4 regions of the Leisingera sp. S132 genome follow, and region 1 is predicted to be linked to each of the others. Evidence: riboswitches for the same ligand, from Rfam matches in the RefSeq annotation. Region 1 holds a riboswitch; each other region holds the start of a gene.
The links. A riboswitch is a leader RNA that binds a small molecule or an ion and turns the genes downstream of it on or off. The one in region 1 is predicted to bind cobalamin.
Positions count from the first base shown of each region.

Region 2: it holds a riboswitch for cobalamin, as region 1 does, so the genes downstream of both, K3725_RS13300 (CbtB domain-containing protein) here and K3725_RS03010 (aromatic ring-hydroxylating dioxygenase subunit alpha) in region 1, are expected to answer to the same signal.
Region 3: it holds a riboswitch for cobalamin, as region 1 does, so the genes downstream of both, K3725_RS12885 (ABC transporter substrate-binding protein) here and K3725_RS03010 (aromatic ring-hydroxylating dioxygenase subunit alpha) in region 1, are expected to answer to the same signal.
Region 4: it holds a riboswitch for cobalamin, as region 1 does, so the genes downstream of both, K3725_RS14975 (hypothetical protein) here and K3725_RS03010 (aromatic ring-hydroxylating dioxygenase subunit alpha) in region 1, are expected to answer to the same signal.

Region 1 is NZ_CP083553.1:630,187-634,966, forward strand. Features, by position in the region: gene K3725_RS02985 (DUF6638 family protein) at 1-1,075, shown strand, start outside; gene K3725_RS02990 (hypothetical protein) at 1,078-1,344, shown strand; gene K3725_RS02995 (DUF1523 family protein) at 1,356-2,000, shown strand; gene K3725_RS03000 (TetR/AcrR family transcriptional regulator) at 2,072-2,623, opposite strand; gene K3725_RS03005 (dihydrofolate reductase family protein) at 2,627-3,163, opposite strand; cobalamin riboswitch at 3,435-3,634, shown strand; gene K3725_RS03010 (aromatic ring-hydroxylating dioxygenase subunit alpha) at 3,741-4,780, shown strand, end outside.
Region 2 is NZ_CP083553.1:2,675,470-2,680,249, forward strand. Features, by position in the region: gene cobA (uroporphyrinogen-III C-methyltransferase) at 1-714, shown strand, start outside; gene K3725_RS13295 (DUF1636 domain-containing protein) at 711-1,046, shown strand; cobalamin riboswitch at 1,212-1,425, shown strand; gene K3725_RS13300 (CbtB domain-containing protein) at 1,460-1,630, shown strand; gene K3725_RS13305 (CbtA family protein) at 1,635-2,333, shown strand; gene K3725_RS13310 (hypothetical protein) at 2,401-2,901, shown strand; gene cobF (precorrin-6A synthase (deacetylating)) at 2,975-3,727, shown strand; gene K3725_RS13320 (LacI family DNA-binding transcriptional regulator) at 3,767-4,780, opposite strand, start outside.
Region 3 is NZ_CP083553.1:2,598,656-2,603,435, forward strand. Features, by position in the region: gene K3725_RS12870 (LysR family transcriptional regulator) at 1-265, shown strand, start outside; gene K3725_RS12875 (ABC transporter ATP-binding protein) at 306-1,067, opposite strand; gene K3725_RS12880 (iron ABC transporter permease) at 1,064-2,113, opposite strand; gene K3725_RS12885 (ABC transporter substrate-binding protein) at 2,110-3,120, opposite strand; cobalamin riboswitch at 3,261-3,453, opposite strand; gene K3725_RS12890 (chemotaxis protein CheW) at 3,667-4,780, opposite strand, start outside.
Region 4 is NZ_CP083553.1:3,022,458-3,027,237, reverse strand. Features, by position in the region: gene K3725_RS14990 (YbaB/EbfC family nucleoid-associated protein) at 1-196, opposite strand, end outside; gene K3725_RS14985 (DNA polymerase III subunit gamma/tau) at 581-2,380, opposite strand; gene K3725_RS14980 (protein-tyrosine phosphatase family protein) at 2,617-3,132, shown strand; gene K3725_RS14975 (hypothetical protein) at 3,188-3,592, opposite strand; cobalamin riboswitch at 3,699-3,919, opposite strand; gene K3725_RS14970 (TetR/AcrR family transcriptional regulator) at 3,938-4,558, opposite strand; gene K3725_RS14965 (serine aminopeptidase domain-containing protein) at 4,629-4,780, shown strand, end outside.

The DNA.
Region 1 (4,780 bases):
CCTGCGCCGGTTTATCGAGGTCAATGAACGCCAGCTGTTTGCACTGACCGCGACCGACGCGGTGGCGGGCGAGCTGGTGAATTCGGTGTTTGAGGTGTCCTCGCCCGCGCGCCTGTTCGACATCCGGCAGGTGCGGATCGAGGCGGATACCACCCGCGGCACGCTGCGCCATGCGGACCAGCTGGCAGCGCTGGTGGAGCGGTTCAAAACCGGGGAGGATGCCTGGTTTGACGATGAACTGATCGGGGAGATGATCGCAACGGCGGAGCAGACCGGCGATGTGACCCGCAATCCGGTGCATCTGGAGCATGAGGTCTTTGAGCAGGGCAATTTCTGGACCGCGCATTTCGGCGGACTGTACCTGTTTCAGGACGTGGAGCACCCGGCGGTGATTGCCAGCGGGGCAAAGCCGGAGGGCGTGCCCTTGGACCGCGTCTTTGACCTGAGCCAGCGCAATGCGATTGCCAAGTTCCTGGAGCTGAACGGGCTGGCAGAGCCGGTGATCCGCGCGCGCGGCGTCGATGGCGCGGCGATCCTGCGGCAGAAGATGGGGTTCCTGGCGGTTTCGGTTCTGACGGAGCGAGGCAGGGACCTGTCGGGCCTGTCGCGGTCGGACCTGCGGCGGCTGGCGGCGCGCCACGCGGATGAGCTGCCAGAGGAGTTCGAGGGGCTGGCAGCGCTGGTGCGCTGGGCCGAGGGGGGCGGCAAGTGGCCGAAGATCACCTCGGATCATCCGGCCTATTTCTATTCCTTGCGGGCGTCGGACACGCCCTGCCGCGATCTGGTCAACATGCTGCTGGCGGAGCTGTGCCCGCATGATTTCCGCCAGATGTTCATCTGCCACAAGGAAGAGTTTTACCGCCAGTACCGGAGCTGGCCAGAGACCAAGAAGGCCTATGCAGCGGAGTTCCTGGCGCGGGAGTATGCGGTGGACAAGGCCGGCGCGCGCGAAGCGCTGTTCGGGCATGAGCCGGATATGGAGGGGCGGATGCCCAAGCTGCCACGGAACCGGCGCAAAGCGGTGGTTGACCGGGTCGGCCCCTGGGGGGCTGTGGACCGGGTGAGGGGGCGTTAGAGATGTTCGGTTTCATCCGCCTGATCCTGGTCCTCTTGGTGGTCTTGACCGTGGTCTACGCTGCGGTGTCGCTGTACTCGCGCGAGATGCGGCGGCTGAAGCTGAAGCGGCGCTGGAAAGAGAAGGGGTTGACCGGCGACCGCGCGGCCTTCATCCAGCGGGGGCTGAAGCAGTACGACACTTCGTTCCGGCGCAAGCTGATCCTGTTGGTCTATATCATCCCGCTGGGGGCGCTGGCGCTCCTGATCTACGTCATTAACTTCATGTGAGGTCTACCCCCATGCGTTTCATCAAATGGGCTTTCCTGATTACCTTCTGGGTGCTGTTCGGCGCCTTCCTGCATTACACGCTGCCGCAGTATGACGTGGTGCGGATCGTCAACACCTACGAGGAACGGCAGGAGCTGAACGACTGGACGCGGGTTTTCTGGTCCAAGCCTGACGACCAATCGGCGCAGCTGATCAACCGGGATGTGCAGTTCATCCAGGCGGTGCGCGCAAACGGCCGCAACATGGTCTACCGCAACGAGGATACCGGCTGGAACTGGCCGCCCTATTTCAAGTTCGACACCGCGAACCTCTATACGGACGCCAATGACAGCATCTCGACCAAGGCGAACCCGGAATGGGTGGCGGTGATGCATTACGGCTGGCGCAACGAGTTCCTGTCGATCTTCCCCAATGCGGTGACAATCAAGCCGGTGGCGGGGCCGGAGGACAAGCCAACCAACTGGTTCTCCATCATTTTCCTGGTGCTGCTGGCGGCGCTTCTGTGGGCCATCTATGTGCGCTGGCGCCGGTTCCGGCAGGCGCGGATCGACCCGATGATCGAAAGCGCCGAGGACAGTCTTTATGCGGCAGGCGATGCCATTGCCGAGCGCAAGGGCCGGTTCCGCCGCTGGCTGGATACCTGGAAATCGAATTGAGGAGGGGCCGCCCGTTGGGCGGCTCTGCAAGACGCAAGCGGATGCGCGGGCCTGAAAAGGCCCGCGTTTCTTTATTCGATCCGGTCCAGCACCCAGTCCAGCGCGGGGGAGAAGTCGTCAGGTGAAAGTGCTCCGCGTGGTGCCGCAGCGGCGGCAAAGGCGAAGCCGTGTGTGTAATCCACCAGCAGGCAGAGAAGGGTACGGGCCTCTGCACCGGTTACGCCTGCGGCGGTGATTTCCGCCTCGATCAGCCGGGTCAGCCCGGTCAGGGCAGGACCGATCAGAGACGGGTTCTCCAGGATGTATTTCGCAAGTTCCGGGTGCCGGGTCACCTGAGTGCAATAGCGGGTCATCAGATCGCGCAGGCGCAGTTTGGGCGTTGACGCTTCTGATGGCGCATCTGCACCTTCAAAGGCAATGGCGACGAGGCTGGCAATCATCTCGTCCCTGGTGCCGGCGTGGTGGGCGACGGCCATCGGGGTGACGCCAAGCGCCGCTGCCAGTGCCTTGAAGGTGAGAGCCTTGCTGCCGCCCTCATCGAGCAGCTGCAGGGCCTTTTTCAGCACATCATCCTTGCTGAGGGTGCGGCTGCCCCTGGGCGGGCGGCCTATGCGCGGGGGCATTGGTCAGGCCACCCGGAACGTGGTCTGGACCATGCCGGTGGGCAGGATGCGGGAGCTTGCTACCTGGAGGTCGATGTCCCGGTCCAGGCTGCCGAAAAGCGGGATGCCGCTGCCGATCAGGACCGGGACCGTTGTGATGGTCAGATCTGCGATCAGCCCCTGGCGCAGGAAGGACTGCACCATCCGCCCGCCGTCGATATAGGCGCGGGTCCAGCCCTGCTCTTGCAGCTCCTGCATGAGGTCTGCGGGCGCGGTGGTGCTGAGACGCACCTTATCCTTCAGCTCTTCGGGAATGTCCTGTTCTGTCAGGCTGTTGCTGAGGACCACAACCGGCTTGCTGTAGGGCCATTGGCCGAACCCCAGCACGGTGCGGAATGATCCTGTTCCCATAATCAGCCCGTCTACGCTGTCCATGAAGGCGGCAAAACCGCCATCGTCATCCTCGGCAACGGGCTGCTTGGACAGCCAGTCCAGCGAATGGTCCTGGCGGGCCACAAAACCGTCGAGGCTGGTGGCGATGAAGACATGGCCGGTGGTCATCGGATTCTCCTGTGCATCATTTAACTATATAGCATATAGTTAAATGCATTTCACCATCCAAGGGGCCGGCGCAAGACTCACTGCGTGCGAATCGATTCGGTGTGCCTAGCAGCGCCTAACCGCATGAAAGATAAGCGCCTGCCGCAAACGAACCGGCGGATGCCGGTTTGAGATTCTGGACATCCCTGTCCCTCCGGGCACGGCAATCATGCATGTCTTTTTCCGGTTTCGGCGGGTCGGATTTGTCTCCGCTTGGGGGGCGGGATTAGGGCAGTTTGCGCCTCAGCAAGGTGCCGCCCCTAGGGGCGGAGAATTGGGAAGCTGGTGAAACTCCGGCACTGCCCCCGCAACGGTGACCCCGGGCAAGGCATGGCAAAAACCACTGAAGCCGCAGCTTCGGGAAGGTGCCAGGCCCCGCCGCCAAAAGGCCCCGGGACAGTCCGGAAACCAGCCTTGCCCCGAAAACGTCAACCGCGGGCGGCGGCGGGGCGGTTGCAGGCGCGTGGCCTGCAATCTCTCTCCCCATGCCCGCAGCCAAGCCAACCTGCCGCGGGGATGCGGCAAAGGAGAGAAGCAGATGCTTCACGACAGCGAAATTCTGGCCAAACTGGTCGCCCGTCAGAAAAACTATTCCCTGGAGCAGGCGTTTTACACTGATCCGGGGGTGCTGGATCTGGACATGCGCCAGATCTTCTACCGCGAGTGGCTGTTTGCCATTCCGGCCTGCGAAATTCCGAAGGCCGGCAATTATGTGACCCATCAGGTGGGGTCCTACAATGTCATCATCGTGCGCGGCACCGATGGTGAGGTGCGTGCGTTCCACAATGCCTGCCGCCACCGCGGGTCGGTTGTGTGCAAGGCCAAGAAGGGAAATTCGCCCAAGCTGGTCTGCCCCTACCACCAGTGGACCTATGAGCTGGACGGCTCGCTGCTGTGGGCGCGCGACATGGGGCCGGAGTTCGACGCCTCCAAACACGGGCTGAAGCCGGTGCATTGCCGCGATCTGGCCGGGCTGATCTATATCTGCCTGGCGGATGAGGCGCCGGACTTCGATGCTTTTGCCGCAGTGGCCCGCCCCTATCTGGAGCCGCATGACCTGGGCAATGCCAAAGTCGCCTATGAAAGCTCGATCATCGAGAATGGCAACTGGAAGCTGGTTTGGGAGAACAACCGCGAGTGCTATCACTGCGGCGGCAACCACCCGTCGCTGTGCCGGACCTTCCCGGAAGATCCGTCCGTCACTGGTGTCGAGGGCGGCGAGACCCCGCCGCACCTGCAAAAGCATTTCGACCGGATCGAGGCGGCAGGTGTGCCGGCCCAGTTCCAGATAGACGCGCGCGGACAGTACCGGGTGGCGCGGATGCCGCTGAATGAAGGCGCCGAGAGCTATACCATGGACGGCAAGGCGGCTGTCGCCAAGAAGCTGGGCCGGGTGCCGTTTGCTGATGCAGGCACGCTGCTGAAATTCCACTACCCGACCACCTGGAACCACTTCCTGCCGGATCATTCCATCGTGTTCCGGGTGACCCCGATCAGCCCGACCGAGACTGAGGTCACCACCAAATGGCTGGTGCACAAGGATGCGGTCGAGGGCCAGGACTACGACCTGAATCGGCT
Region 2 (4,780 bases), 1.9 Mb from region 1:
GTCTCCTCCGGCCCCGGCGACCCGGAGCTGCTGACTGTGAAAGCCGTGAAGCGGCTGGAAGCGGCAGACGCGATCCTGTTCGACGACCTGTCGTCCGGCCCGATTCTGAGCCATGCCCGCGCCGATGCCGATCTGGTGGGTGTGGGCAAACGCGCAGGCCGCCCCTCGCCCAAGCAGGATCATGTGAGCCAGCTCTTGGTCGACTACGCTTCCTCCGGCCTCAACGTGGTGCGGCTCAAGTCCGGCGATTCCGGCGTCTTCGGGCGGCTGGAGGAAGAGATGACCGCGCTGCGCGAAGCGGGCATCGGGTTCGAAATCGTGCCCGGCGTCACAGCAGCCTCGGCGGCGGCAGCGGCGGCCAGTATTCCGCTGACCCGGCGGCTGACGGCGCGGCGGCTGCAGTTCATCACCGGCCATGACGTGACCGGCGGGCTGCCGGACGATCTGAACATGGCGGCGCTGGCCGACCCGCATGCCACAACCGTGGTTTACATGGGCAAACGCACCTTTGCTGACCTGGCGGAAAAGCTGATGGAAGCGGGCCTGCCCGCGGACACCCACGCGCTGGTGGCGCAGGGGGTTTCCACGCCGGAGCAGAAACTGTTCTGCCACACCGTGGGCGAGCTGCCATCGGTTTTGCGGGGAATGGAAACCAAGGCGCCGGTGCTGATCCTTTACGGGCCGCTGGCCGATCAGGACCTGCCGCACGCATGAGCCTGCCGACCCTCACCCTGTGCCGCACCTGCCGCGACGCGGACCCGGCCCTGTTCGGGCAGGTCGCCGCAGCGCTGGAGGTGGACGGGGTGGCGGCGCGGCTGCAGCAGGTGGATTGCATGTCCGGCTGCAAACGGCCGCAGACGCTAGCGGTGCGGCAAAGCGGCAAGACCGCCTATCTGTTCGCAGAGATCACGGCAGCGGACCTGCCTGACATCCTGTCCTTCCTGAAGATGTACCGCGAAAGCCCGGACGGCAATTTCGCCGACGCCCGGCCCTTGGGGCGATTGCGGTTCAAGGCGATTGCCCGCATCCCGGCTGATCTGGCGTGATCCGCCTGCGGCGGGCGTGAGGAAAATTCCGGCACGGAATTTTGGCCGGAAAATTTGCATTTTCCGGCGTCACCGGCCACCCATCCCGACATACATTAACTGCCCCCGTGCCGCTGAAGGGCACAAACCTGGCGGATTCTTCCTTGACCGGAGCGCGCCGCGCGGGGCATTACCGCAGGATACGGTGTCTGATGGTGCCTAAGCACTGGGACTGAAACGGGAATGAGGACGGTGGACCAAATCGCGGCACCGAAGCCTCAACCGCCCCCGCGACTGTGAGCGGCGAGCGGCCTTCCAAAAACCACTGGCGCAAGCCGGGAAGGAGGAAGGCAGCAGCGACCCGCGAGTCAGGAGACCGGCCGTGTGGAAACGCAAACTTATGCCGTCGGGTGTGACGGTTAGGAGGACTAGAAATGACGACCAAGACGCTTAAGGCTTCTGCCGCTGGCACCAGTGTTCTTCCGGCACTGTTTGCAGTGGTTCTGGGGCTGGGGATCATCACTCTGACCGGCCATGTTCAGGCATCCGCCCTGCACGACGCTGCTCATGACGTGCGCCACGCAACCGGCTTCCCCTGCCACTAAGGCCATGTTCAGTCGCATTCTGACCAGCGGCCTGTTCGCTGGTGCTGCAGCAGGGCTGATTACCGCCCTGCTGCAGCTGTATTTCGTGCAGCCCGTGCTGCTCCACGCCGAACTCTATGAGGGCGGCGAGCTGGTGCATTTCAGTGCTGATCCCGTAACCGCGCATCCCGATCTGCCCGGCCTGTTCGCCGAGCCTGTTCGCGACGGCCTCAGCATCATCTTCACGATGCTGACCTACACCGGCTATGCGCTGGTGATGGCGGCGCTGATGTCGGTGGCCGAGCGCCAGGGCCATGAGATCAACGCGCGCTCCGGCCTGTTGTGGGGCCTGGCGGGCTTCATCACCTTCCACTTCGCGCCCGGCCTGTCGCTGGCGCCCGAGGTGCCGGGTGTTGCCGCCGCCGACGTGGGCGCGCGCCAGATCTGGTGGACCGTCACCGTGGCCGCCGCAGGCGTCGCCATGTGGCTGATTGCCTTTGGCGGCAATCTGGTCAGCTACCTGATCGCGGCTCTGCTGCTTATGGGGCCGCACATCATCGGCGCGCCTGAGCCGGAAAGCTTCTCCGGCCCGGTTCCAACCGAGATCGGCGCGCTGTTTGCCGCCCGGGCCTTCGGCATCGGCATGGCCGCCTGGGCTCTGCTGGGCAGCTTTGCCGGCTATTTCTGGCAGGCCGAAGGCAAGCGCGCGGAAGCCGCAGCCTGATCCGGCTCCTTGACCCTCCCCGCCGGCCGTATCCGGCGGGGAAATTCTTCTTTCAGAGGATGAACAGATGTCCCGCTCTCTTGCCCTGTTTGCGATCGGCCTGGTGTTTGGCGGCGGTGCCGGCTTTGTGATTGCGGCCGGAAACGGCGTCACCTTCGACGGCCATGACCATGGCGACCCCGCGCACCACGGCGGCGGTCACGGCGAAATGGCGTCTCATGACCATTCCCAGAGCGTCAGCCTGGCTGCAGGCCCGGATGCGCCCGGCGTTGCCATTCAGCTGCACAAGGATCCGATGGCGGGCTGGAACCTGCAGGTGACACCGCAGAATTTCCGCTTTGCCCCGCAGAACGCCTCTGCCGCAGACGTTGACGGCGAGGGCCATGCGCATGTCTATGTGAACGGCGAAAAACTTGCCCGGCTTTATGCCAACTGGATGCATATCCCTGCCCTGCCCGAAGGCGCGGAAGTCAAGGTCTCGCTCAACACCAACAGTCACAGCGCGCTGCTGGTGGAAGGCCAGCCGGTGGAGGCAAAGATTACTGTTCCCGCGGGCGAGGGCTCCTGAGCCGCAAATCCCGGCTTGCAAGACAAATTGCACGGCCCCATAGAGGGCCGTGTTTTCATGTGAAAGGCCCGTCATGATTGAGCTTTCCCTGATCGGCATCGGCACCGGCAACCCGCAGCACATGACGCTGCAGGCGATTGAGGCGCTGAACGCGCAGGATCTGATCCTGATCCCCAACAAGGGCGCGGGCAAGGACGACCTGGCGGGGCTCCGGCGCGAGATCTGCAACCGGGCGATCCGGGGCGATGGCCCGAAGATCGTGGAATTTGCCCTGCCCGTGCGGGACGAAGCCACCCAAAGCTACCGCAAACGGGTCGACGACTGGCACGACGCCATTGCGGAAATCTGGTGGCAGAACATAACGGCCCATCTGCCGGATGGCGGCAAGGCCGGGTTCCTGGTCTGGGGCGACCCGTCGCTTTATGACAGCACCATGCGGATTGCCGAGCGGCTGAAGACGCTGGCAGAAATCAAGCTGACAGTGATCCCCGGCATCACCTCGATCCAGGCGCTGACAGCGGCGCATGCCATCCCCGTCAACGAAATAGGCGCGCCATTCACCATCACCACCGGGCGGCAGTTGCGTGAAACCGGCTGGCCGGACAGCGCCGATACGCTGGTCATCATGCTGGACGGGGAATGCTCCTTTCAGGCAATCAGCCCGCAAGGCGTGGAAATCTTCTGGACAGCCTATGCAGGCATGGAGAACCAGATATCCGTCGCAGGCCCGCTGGCCGAAGCGGCCGGGCGGATCATCGAAACCCGCGCAATGGCACGGGCAGAGCACGGGTGGATCATGGACATCTACCTGCTGCGGCGGGCATGATGCGGGCTGCAACCAGGCAGGTTTTCTGCTGATTTGCCGTCAGGCGGCAGGACTTGTCGTTCCCCGGACGACACATTCCAGCCCGCAGCACAGCCTGAACTGCTCACGCGTGTCAGACGTAATGTAATCTGTAAACCGTTGCCCGGCGAGCGACCCGATGGTTTCGGCCGGAATGCGGATGGTGGTCAGCCCGGGTTCGATATCCGCTGATCCTTTGAAGTCGCCGATCCCAATGATCGACACGTCCCCGGGCACCCGCAGACCGCATTTTTGCGCACCGTAAAGAGCGCCTTGGGCGATCACGTCATTGCCGCACAACAGGGCTGTCGGGCGGGCACTCCCTGAAAACAGCCTGATTGCCGCTTGCTTGGCCTGCGCCACGCTATAAGGGGCCTCAGACATGCGATGTTCCGGCACAGACACCCCCCTTTCCCGCAATGCCTCCAAAACCGACGTCAACCTGTACTGCGCCCGGTCATTCCCGCGGGTGTCGGGAAAAATCAGGCCGATATCCCGGTGCCCCAGCTCCAGCAGGTGCTCTGCCGCCATCCTGCCGGCCAGACGGTTATCCGCGCCGACACAGGGCAGCTCAGACTCCTCTGCGTAGTTCCAGATCGCCATGGCCGGGGTTTCCTGCTGGGCAATCAGCCGGGACGTAGCCGCCGAATGCTCCAGTCCGATCAGCGCCACCCCGTCGACCCGGTGCTCCATCAGCTTGCGCACCATCGCGTATTCCCGGTCCAGGTCATAACCGTGCGACGCCAGCAGCAATGTAAACCCGGCCTGGTCAATGGCATCCGAGAACGCCTGGATCACCTCGGCAAAAATCGCGTGGTTGATGGTCGGCACCACCAGCCCGATGGTGCCGGACCGCTTGCCATGCATCATCTGCGCCGCACGGTTCCTGACATAGCCCAGTTTCTGCACCGCGCGGGTGATCTTCTTGCGAGTCGCCGGGCTGACCAGATCGGGGTGGTTGAAGGTGCGCGACACCGTGGAGGGTGACACTTTGGCAGCCTTCGCCACGGCCACGATATCCACGTTACCTTTTTG
Region 3 (4,780 bases), 2.0 Mb from region 1:
TGTCGAGGCCAGCAGCAAGGCCGATGTGACGATCCACAACACCCATTCTCTGATCACCATGGTGCGGACCGGCAAATGGGTCACCGTGCTGCCGCAGACGGTCGCCCGCTTCATGCCGGAAGCCACCGCCTTTCGCCCTATTGCCGATCTGCCCGACAAGCGGGCGGTCTACCTGTACCAGCGCGAACGGTCCCGCTTTGCCGCACTGACAGAGGAATGCTGCACCTTCATCCAGTCCTGCGGCCTGTTCGGCGCGCCGGGCTGACAACACCCGGAACCCGCCGGGGCCGGCGACCGCCTGTACTTCAAGCCAATTGAAAAGACAGGAAGGGGTCCGCCCCATCGGCCTCGCGGACCCACCGCGCCTTGATCCCGAAAATCTCGGAAATCGTATCTGGGGCCAGTGCTAGTTCAGGTGCGCCACAGGCGACCAGCCGCCCATGCGACAGCACCGCCACCTTATCGCAGGTCAACGCCTGGTTGAGGTCATGCAGGGCCACCACGGTGGTCACCTTCAGGTTCCGGATGCAGTGCAGGATCGACAGCTGGTGATGGATATCCAGATGGTTCGTCGGCTCATCCAGCAGCAGGAGCCCCGGCCGCTGCGCCAAGGCGCGGGCAATGTGCAGCCTCTGCCGTTCACCACCTGACAGGGTGGCCCATTCGCGGCTTGCGAAGCCTTCCATCTCAACAGTGGCCAGTGCCTTATCCACCAGCGCGGTGTCCTCAAAGTTCCAGGGTTTCAGCACCGACAGCCAAGGGGTACGGCCCAGCTCCACAACGGAGCGGGCGGTAATCCGTTCGCCGGTGTCGGCCTGCTGCTCGACAATGGCAATCCGCTGGGCAATCTGGCGGCGTGTCAGCTGGGCCAGCGGCATGTCCGCCAGAAGCACCTGCCCTTGCGTTGGTTTTGCGAGACCGGACAGCAGCCGCATCAAGGTCGACTTGCCGGAGCCGTTCGGCCCGACCAGAGCCAGCGTTTCGCCTGGCTGAACCGACACAGACACATCTTGCACCAGGGTTCTGCCGCGCACGGCAAACGACAGGTTGCGGGCTTCGATCTTCATCGTGCAGCCCTTTGCCCGCGCACCAGGATCACAGCAAAAGACGGCGCCCCGATCAAGGCGGTGACAACCCCGATAGGCAGCACCTGGCCGGGGATGATGATGCGGGACACGATGTCGGCAGCGATCAGGAACACCGCACCGGTCAGCGCCGCGGCCGGCATCAGCCTGCGGTGGCCGGGGCCGACCAGGAAGCGTGCGGCATGGGGGATCACCAGGCCGACAAAGCCGATGGAGCCGACGATCGACACCATTACCGCGGTCATCAGCGCAGTGGCAAAGATCAGCACCACCTGAACCCGCCGGACCGGGATGCCAAGTGAAGCAGCGGAGTCGCTGCCGAATGTGAACGCATCCAGCGCGCGGGCATGGAACCGGCAGATCATCCAGCCCGCCAGCGCCAGCGGCACCGCCAGCCACACATCCGGCCAGCGCACGCCGCTGAGGTTGCCCATCAACCAGAACATGATGCCGCGGGCCTGATCGGCATTGGCGGACTTGGCGATGATAAAGGCGGTCAGCGCGTTGAACAGCTGCGAACCGGCGATACCCGCCAGAACGATCTGAGCCGCCGCGGCGCGGCTGCCCCCTGCCCCGGCCGCGCGGGCCAGGATGGCGACAAAGCCAAAGGCCAGCAGCGCCCCGTTGAAGGCGCCGAAGGACAACGACAGGGCGCCGCCGCCAAGCCCGGCGATAGTCACCGCAACCGCGCCGGTCGAGGCGCCGGCCGAAATACCCAGAATATAAGGGTCCGCCAGCGCGTTGCGCAGCAGCGCCTGCAGCACCACGCCAGCCACCGCCAGCGCCGCTCCGCAGGCCGCAGCCACCAGCGCCCGCGGCAGCCGGTAGCTCCAGATGATGCCCTGGTCCACCGGGTCCACCGGCAGGCCCGCCCCGGCCAGCTTGTTGGCCAGAACGGACAGAACTAGGTCAGGCGCAAGCGGGGTTTCCCCGATCATTGCACCAGCCAGAACCGCCGCGGCCAGCACTGGCAGGGCCAGGCATGCGCCCCGGATGCCCTGCCAGGCCAATGCGGCGGCTGCGCTCATTCGCCGTTGCCGATCGCGCTGAGTTCAGCAGCCAGATCCTCCAGCGCCGGGATGGCGCGGATGGTGGCATCCATGGCCTGGGCGTCCATCACCACGATACGATCATTTTTGACCGCGTCCATCTGGCTGGCGACCGGATCATTGCGCAGGAACTCCAGCTTTTTCTCATAGTCATCCGCGGCAAAGCGGCGGCGGTCCATACGGGCAATCACGATCACGGTCGGGTTGGCCTTGGCGATGGTCTCCCAGCCCACGGTCGGCCATTCCTCGTCGGTTTTGATGACATTGCGGAGGCCCAGCTGCTGCATCATGTAGCCCGGTGCGCCCTTCTGGCCGGCCACGAACGGGTCGCTTTCCATCTCGGGCGAAGAGAACCAGAACACGGCGGAGGCGTCGTCCAGCGCAACCTCCTGCGCCTTGGCCACAGCCGCGGCCTCGCGCGCCTTGTAGTCTGCGACCAGTTCCGCGCCCTTCCCGGCCTCGCCGAAGATCGCCGCCAGTTCCTCGATGCCCTGATAGAGGCTGTCGGTGGTGAACATTTCGGTGCGGGTGCCGTCACCGCCGGTGGTGTTGTCCTTGCCAACGCAATCTGCGGGCATCACATAGGTCGGGATGCCGAGGTCATGGAACTGCTCGCGCTTGGCGACCACGCCTTCGGGGCCGACATGCCACTCATACTGGGCCGCCACCAGACCGGGGCGTTTGGCCACCACGCTTTCAAAGCTCGGATCGTTGTCCGCGAGGCGTTCGACCTTGCCGTTCAGCTCGGCAAATTCGGGCAGCACATCGTTGAACCAGACCGAGGTGCCCAGCACCTTGCCGCCCAGGCCCAGCGCATAGAGCACCTCTGTTGCAGCCTGGCCAACGGTCACGGAGGACGCAACGGGCGCCTCAAAGGTGACGGTCTCGCCGCAGTTTTGAAGGGTCAGCGGAAAGGTCTCGCTGGCGGCGGCTGCCTGAGCGGCCGCAACGAAAGAAAGGCCCATCAGGCCGGAACGCAGAAACATGATTTCGATCTCCATGTGTCAATGACCGGAGAACGGGTGAAAGGGCATTGACCGGTCAGGCGAAGGGATCCGGCCCTTCTTGCAGCCTCCAGCGCTGGCGGCGCATGTTACCGGCAACCTCCCCGGACAACCCCGTCCGGTGTGCTTCAGTTTTCACCGGCAGGTCTCCTGACTGGCGGGTCATTGCCTGCGCCGTCTTCCCGGACCGGATGGTCCAGTGACATCATGGCACAGCACTCGCCGCCTACAGTTGCGGGGGCAGTTCCGGTTGGCGCCTGACAGCGCCGCGGATTCCCTCTTAGCCCTTGCGGGACCGGTAAGGCGCGGGTAGCGCATCACCTCTCTTGCGGCAAGAAAAACTTCGCCGGGCAGCCAATTTCTTCAGGCAGGCCAGCGCGCCGTTCAGGACGGGCGATGACACAACATCCCGGAGGCATCCGCCCAAGCAACGCGCATTCGCGACTATCTGGCGGCCCGCGCTTGAGCGGCTGCAATTGATTGAACGGAGCCGCCGCTGTCTGACTGCGCCAGCACAACAAAGCTCCGCTAGGCGGCGTGGAAACAGCGGTCCACCAGAGCGGTTGTGTCCAGGATCAGGATCGACTCGTAGCGCCCGTCCTGCGTCTTATGCTGCAGGCAGCCGGTGACATCCTCGGCGATGCTTTTGGACGCATGCTGCTGATCCAGGGATTTCAGCTCAGCCACCCGGTTTTCAGTTGTGATGATGATTTCATCAACTGAATCCACCAGAATCCCGAATTTCTGCTCGCCATGGCGGAAAATCAGAACCTTCTGATCCTGACTGGACGCCGGCGGCAGCCCGTATAGCATCCGCGGGTTGAACAGCGTGATCAATTCCCCCCTCAAATTGAGGATTCCTTCGACGAATTCCAACGAAAACGGCGGTTCCAGAAGATCCTTGGGCCGGTTGATCACCTCGCTGACCTGCGCAGTGTCCAGCGCGAACCTTTTCTCGAAAGTGAATTTGATGAATGTGCGCCGCACTGCCCGGGCTTCCTGTTCCTCAGCCTCGGCCTCTGCCGTCTCGGGTGGGAAAACTTCCTGACAGGCCTTCGCCGCCGCCAGAAAGCTCGGCTCCCTCAGCAGCTTTCCAGGGTCCAGCATCATGACGATCTGATTGTTCTTATCCAGCAGACACCCATTCACCAGATCGCCGCGCGGCAGGGCCAGCTTGGCAAAGGGCAGCACCTCATCCTCGAAATACGGCAGGATGCTGTCGATCGAGAAAACCATGAGCCCGACCGGCCCCTCAAGGGTATCGATCACCAGCATGCGGCGTTCCTTGGGGATGGTTGCCCCAAGCTTGAAAGTTGCGTCGTCGCCCATAAAGCCGCGAAAATCTATCACTGGCAGTATGACACCGCGCATGTTCGCGGTGCCGATCACATTGCCGCCGGTCAGCAGGGACTGTTCCAGCTTGGGAACGGTTCTGACCTCTTTCACATGCCGAAGGTCAATGGCGCATGTCGTGTGGCCGGTTTGAAAGGACACGCAGGCGAGCTTCTTTCCCCTGTTGAGCTTGACGGTTTCCTTACTGGCCTCATTGTCCGCCCGGGGCAGTTTTTCCAGATTCAGCAATTCATGCGGGTCCAGAACCTGAACCAGCCTTTTGCCGTCCTCGAATTTGAGGACCCCATCG
Region 4 (4,780 bases), 1.6 Mb from region 1:
AGATCGACGGATCGATATCCAGCGCCTTGAGGTCGCCCTTGGCAGAGGCGGTTGCCTTGACGAGGCCCGCGCCGGCCTCGCCGGTCACCATGACGTTGTGCAGGTCTTCCTGCATCTGCGCCATCTTGGTCTGCAGTTCCTGTGCCGATTTCATCATCTTGGCCATGTCGCCAAGACCGCCGAGGCCTTTGAGCATCTGTGTTCTCCTAAGTGCGGGGGCGCAGGGCGCCGTAAGTCATCCCGGCACATATCGCAATTGCGAGGCCGATGAACAAGTGGGGGGAGGCTGTGCAGTCTTCGATTATGCCCAAGGCCTTCTTATCATCAAAGAAAAGCTCATGATTATCCACGGCAACGACGAAGGCCAGAAGGCCCCAAAGTGCGCCTGCGATTGCAAACGGCGTGCGCCTTCTGCTGTAAAGAGCGAATCCGGCGAGGGCGAAAAGGGCCAGCACAACAGGTTTGGACGACAACCGCAGAAGCACATCCCACGTGCTTTCAGCGGGTGCGCCTGTGTCAAAGCAAGTTGTGGCGAAGGCGGGTGCCGGCAAGGCGAACAAGAGCGCCGTCAGGCCGGCGGTTACCCGTCCTCGAAGGGATCCCATTCGTCCTCCACCTCGGGCAGGGCCTCGGCGGCAACTTCGGCGGCCAGTTCCTCGGGCGTGCGGATGCGGGTGATTTTGGCCTTGGGGAAGCTTTCCAGCACCGCCTGCACCAGCGGATGCGCATTCGCCTTTTCGCGCAGGGCGTTCTCGGCGGCGTCGCGGACCTCGGCAATGGTCGCGGCATCGCCGTCGGGCGCGATGGAGACCACCCAGCGGGCCCCGGTCCAGTTCTGCAATGCCGAGCCAAGCCGGGCGGCCAGGTCGCGCGGCGCCTGGGCGGAGGGGGTGAACTCGACCCGCCCCGGCTGGTAGGAGACCAGCCGCACGCCGGTTTCCACCTCGACCAAAAGTTTCACGTCGCGGTTGGTGCGGATCAGCTCGACTACGTGTTCAAAAGACGGATAGCGGGCGAGGGCAGAGCTGACCTGCGGCGCCAGTGCCGTCACCGTGCCGCCGCCGCCATGGGCCACAGGTGCGCCGCCGGGTGCACCGCCTGCCGGGCCGCCTTGCGGTGCACCGCTGCCAAGCGCCTGGGCGCCCATGCCCTGCATCTGCATGCCGCCGCCGGGGCCGCCTGGACCGGGGGGCGGCGGCGGGGGCGTGTCCTGCAGCTTGCGGATCAGTTCCTCGGGCGAGGGCAGGTCGGCCACATGGGTGAGGCGGATCACCGCCATCTCCGCGGCCATCATCGCGTTAGGCGCAGCGGCCACTTCCTCCAGCGCTTTCAGAAGCATCTGCCACATCCGGGTCAGGACGCGCATCGCCAGCGCATCCGCCATCGCCTTGCCGCGGGCGCGTTCATCGGGGCTGACGGTGGGGTCTTCAGCCGCGTCGGGCGTGATCTTCACGACAGAGACCCAATGGGTGATCTCGGCCAGGTCGCGCAGCACCGCCAGCGGGTCGGCGCCCTCGGCATACTGGCCGCTGAGTTCTGTCAGCGCCGCCGCCGCATCGCCGCGCAGGATCATGTCCATCAGATCCAGCACCCGGCCGCGGTCGGCAAGGCCCAGCATGGCGCGGACCTGATCGGCGGTGGTTTCGCCGGCGCCATGGGAAATCGCCTGATCCAAGAGCGAGGTCGCATCGCGGGCAGACCCTTCGGCGGCGCGGGTGATGAGCGCCAGTGCATCTTCGGCAATCTCAGCACCTTCAGCGGCGGCGATCTTGCGCAACAGGGCAATCATCACCTCCGGTTCGATCCGGCGCAGGTCAAACCGCTGGCAGCGCGACAGCACGGTGACCGGCACCTTGCGGATCTCGGTGGTGGCGAAGATGAACTTCACATGCGCGGGCGGCTCCTCCAGCGTCTTCAGCAGCGCGTTGAACGCGCTGGTCGACAGCATGTGAACTTCGTCGATGATGTAGATCTTGTAGCGGGCGGAGGCGGCGCGGTACTGCACCGAGTCGATGATCTCGCGGATGTCATTCACACCGGTGCGGCTGGCCGCGTCCATCTCCATCACGTCCACATGGCGGCCTTCCATGATCGCGGTGCAATGCTCGCATTTGCCGCATGGTTCAGTGGTGGGGCCGCCCTGGCCGTCTTCGCCGACGCAGTTCATGCCCTTGGCGATGATCCGCGCGGTGGTGGTTTTGCCGGTGCCGCGGATGCCGGTCATGATGAAGGCCTGGGCAATCCGGTCGGCGGCAAAGGCGTTTTTCAGCGTCCGCACCATGGCGTCCTGACCCACCAGATCGGCAAAGGTCTCGGGCCGGTATTTGCGGGCCAGAACCTGGTACTGGGAGGGGGTGGTGCCGCTGGGGGTGTCGTTCATGATGTCTCGTGCCGGATTCGATGTGCGGGCGTCCCGCGTTGCGCGCAGGGTATTGAAGCGCAGCCGGTTCGTCCACCGCAGAAGGGCAGGCAGCGTGCGGCCAAGAAAAGGTTTTGGATTTGGCGGGTTTGGCGGTTAGAATCCCTCGCAAGACCCTGGGCGGGAGTGGGAATTGGAACGCAACGCGAGGAGGCGGCATGCGATCTGACGAAGTCTCTGGGACTGCGGCGCAGGAGATGCCTGTGCCCGTGAATATCTCCATCCATGAGGTGCCCGTCGCGGGCGGGAGGCTGGCGCTGTGCCCCTTGCCGGGCAAGGGCGGCGACTATGCGGGCGATATGGGCCGGATCAATGCCTGGAAGCCCGGGCTGGTGATCTCCATGACCACGGCGGAGGAACACGCGGCAGCGGGCAGCCACCGGCTGGGCTGCGACATCCAGAGCATGGCCAGCCGCTGGATCCATCTGCCGGTGCCGGACTTTGACGTGCCATCCCGGCAGGTGGCGGCGAAATGGCCCAAGGCCAGCGCCTCCGCAAGGATGGCGCTGGAGGGCGGCGGCCGGGTGCTGGTCCATTGCAAGGGCGGCTGCGGCCGCTCCGGCATGGCGGTGCTGCGGCTGATGATCGAAAGCGGCGAGGACCCGGCGCAGGCGCTGGCCCGGCTGCGGGCCGTGCGCCCCTGCGCGGTGGAGACGCAGGCGCAGCTGGAATGGGCCTATGCCGGGCGTCCGGCGGGGCTGCGGCCGCAATAGGCCGGCAGCCCGGTGCGGTCTGCCGTTCCCCAGATGCCGTGAGCCGGTTTCCGGCCTAGAGCGCCAGCATCTGCTCCGCCTGATGCACCTCCGCGGTTTTCGGCAGCGCCTCCATCAGCGCGCAGGGGCGGGCGTCCAGTCTTGACGCCGCAAAGCCGGTGCCGCCGCGGCTGAGGATTGCATCGGCAAAGCGGTCCAGCCCCTCGCGCGGGGCCTCTTCCCCGACACCGCAGAACAGCCGGATCCGGTCATGGCTGGCGGCAAACTGCGCCGGGCAGTTGCGCGGGCAGCCGTCCAGCACGCTGGTGCCGGTGATTTCGAAATCCTCATGGGTCATCGGCTTCGCCTTGGTCATCGCCTCTGCCAGTTTGGCGATCATCCGTTCTGCCGCGGGGCAGGGCCGCCCCAGGTATTTGCAATCCGTTGCCGCATAGAAATGCGTCTTGTCCGTCCACATCATGTTTGCGCCCTCCGCGCGTGGTGCGGGGGTTCGGGGACAAGAGACCGGATGAGAAAGCGGGAGCCCCGCGGTGCCATCAGACCCTGTCCGGACACCCCGCCCGGGTTCGAGTTTCACATTCGATGGCAGGTCTCCTGACTTGCGGGTCGCAGCTTTCCCGATCCTTCCCGGCCCATCGGGCCAGTGGCTCTATCGGGGTCGCTCGCCGCTTACAGTTGCGGGGGCAGTCGCGGAATTGGCCTTGCGCTGGGCGGGGCCGCACCGTGTTCCCTTTTCATCCCGGACACAAGATTCTGTGGCGCGGGAACCATCGCCACAAGCGGTAGCGGCTGCCCCCCCGAGTCGTCAATTGTTTTTCTGCGCCTGCATGGCCGCGGGCGCGGGCGTGTGCATCTGCAGGTGCAGCCCCCGGATCACATCCGAATCGCGCCGCACCCGGGCCAGCTGCCAGCCGCCTTGCAGCAGGATGTAGAAATTCTCGGCCGCGGCACGGGCCTCTGCCTCAGCCAGGCCCAGGCGCTGCGCATGGGCCGCGGTCTCTAGTATCCAGCCCTCGAACAGTTTGGCGGCGTGCTGGTGGAACGCCTCGTTTTCCGGTCCTTCGAACAGGGTGGCGGAAACCGGGCAGCCGCTCCATTTGCCTTGTTTGTCAAAGAGCTTGGCCAGCTTGTAGCAGACCGTCTTGGCGCCCTCTCGAAAGGTCGGCGCAGGGGTAAAGGCGGCGGCGATCAGTGCCAGCATCTGCTCCGAGGCCCAGTCTGCCGCAGCCAGCGCGAGGTCGGATTTTCCATTCGGGAAATGGTGGTAGAGCGAGCCCTTGGGAGCCTCTGCCGCGGCCAGCAGTTCGGCCAGGCCGGTGCCGCTGTAGCCCTTGTTGCGAAAGAGGCCGGCTGCCGCCCGCAGCAGCCGCTCGCGGGTGGGGGCGGGGCTGTCCGGGCCGGGCTGGGGTGTCGTCACGTCAGTCATGGCGGCAGGTTGACAGCATTAGACCGATTGGTCCAGAGGTGGAATAGACCAATCGGTCTAGGAGGGTGCCATGCTCGACAGCCATGCAGGACACACCGCGGATATCCGGGTGGAAGACGTGCGCTTTGCCGCCGGTGATGCAGAGCTGGCCGGGCGGCTTTACCACCCGGCGGCCCCGGCCAGGGCAGCGGTGGTGCTGAACGGCGCAACCGGGGTGCCGCA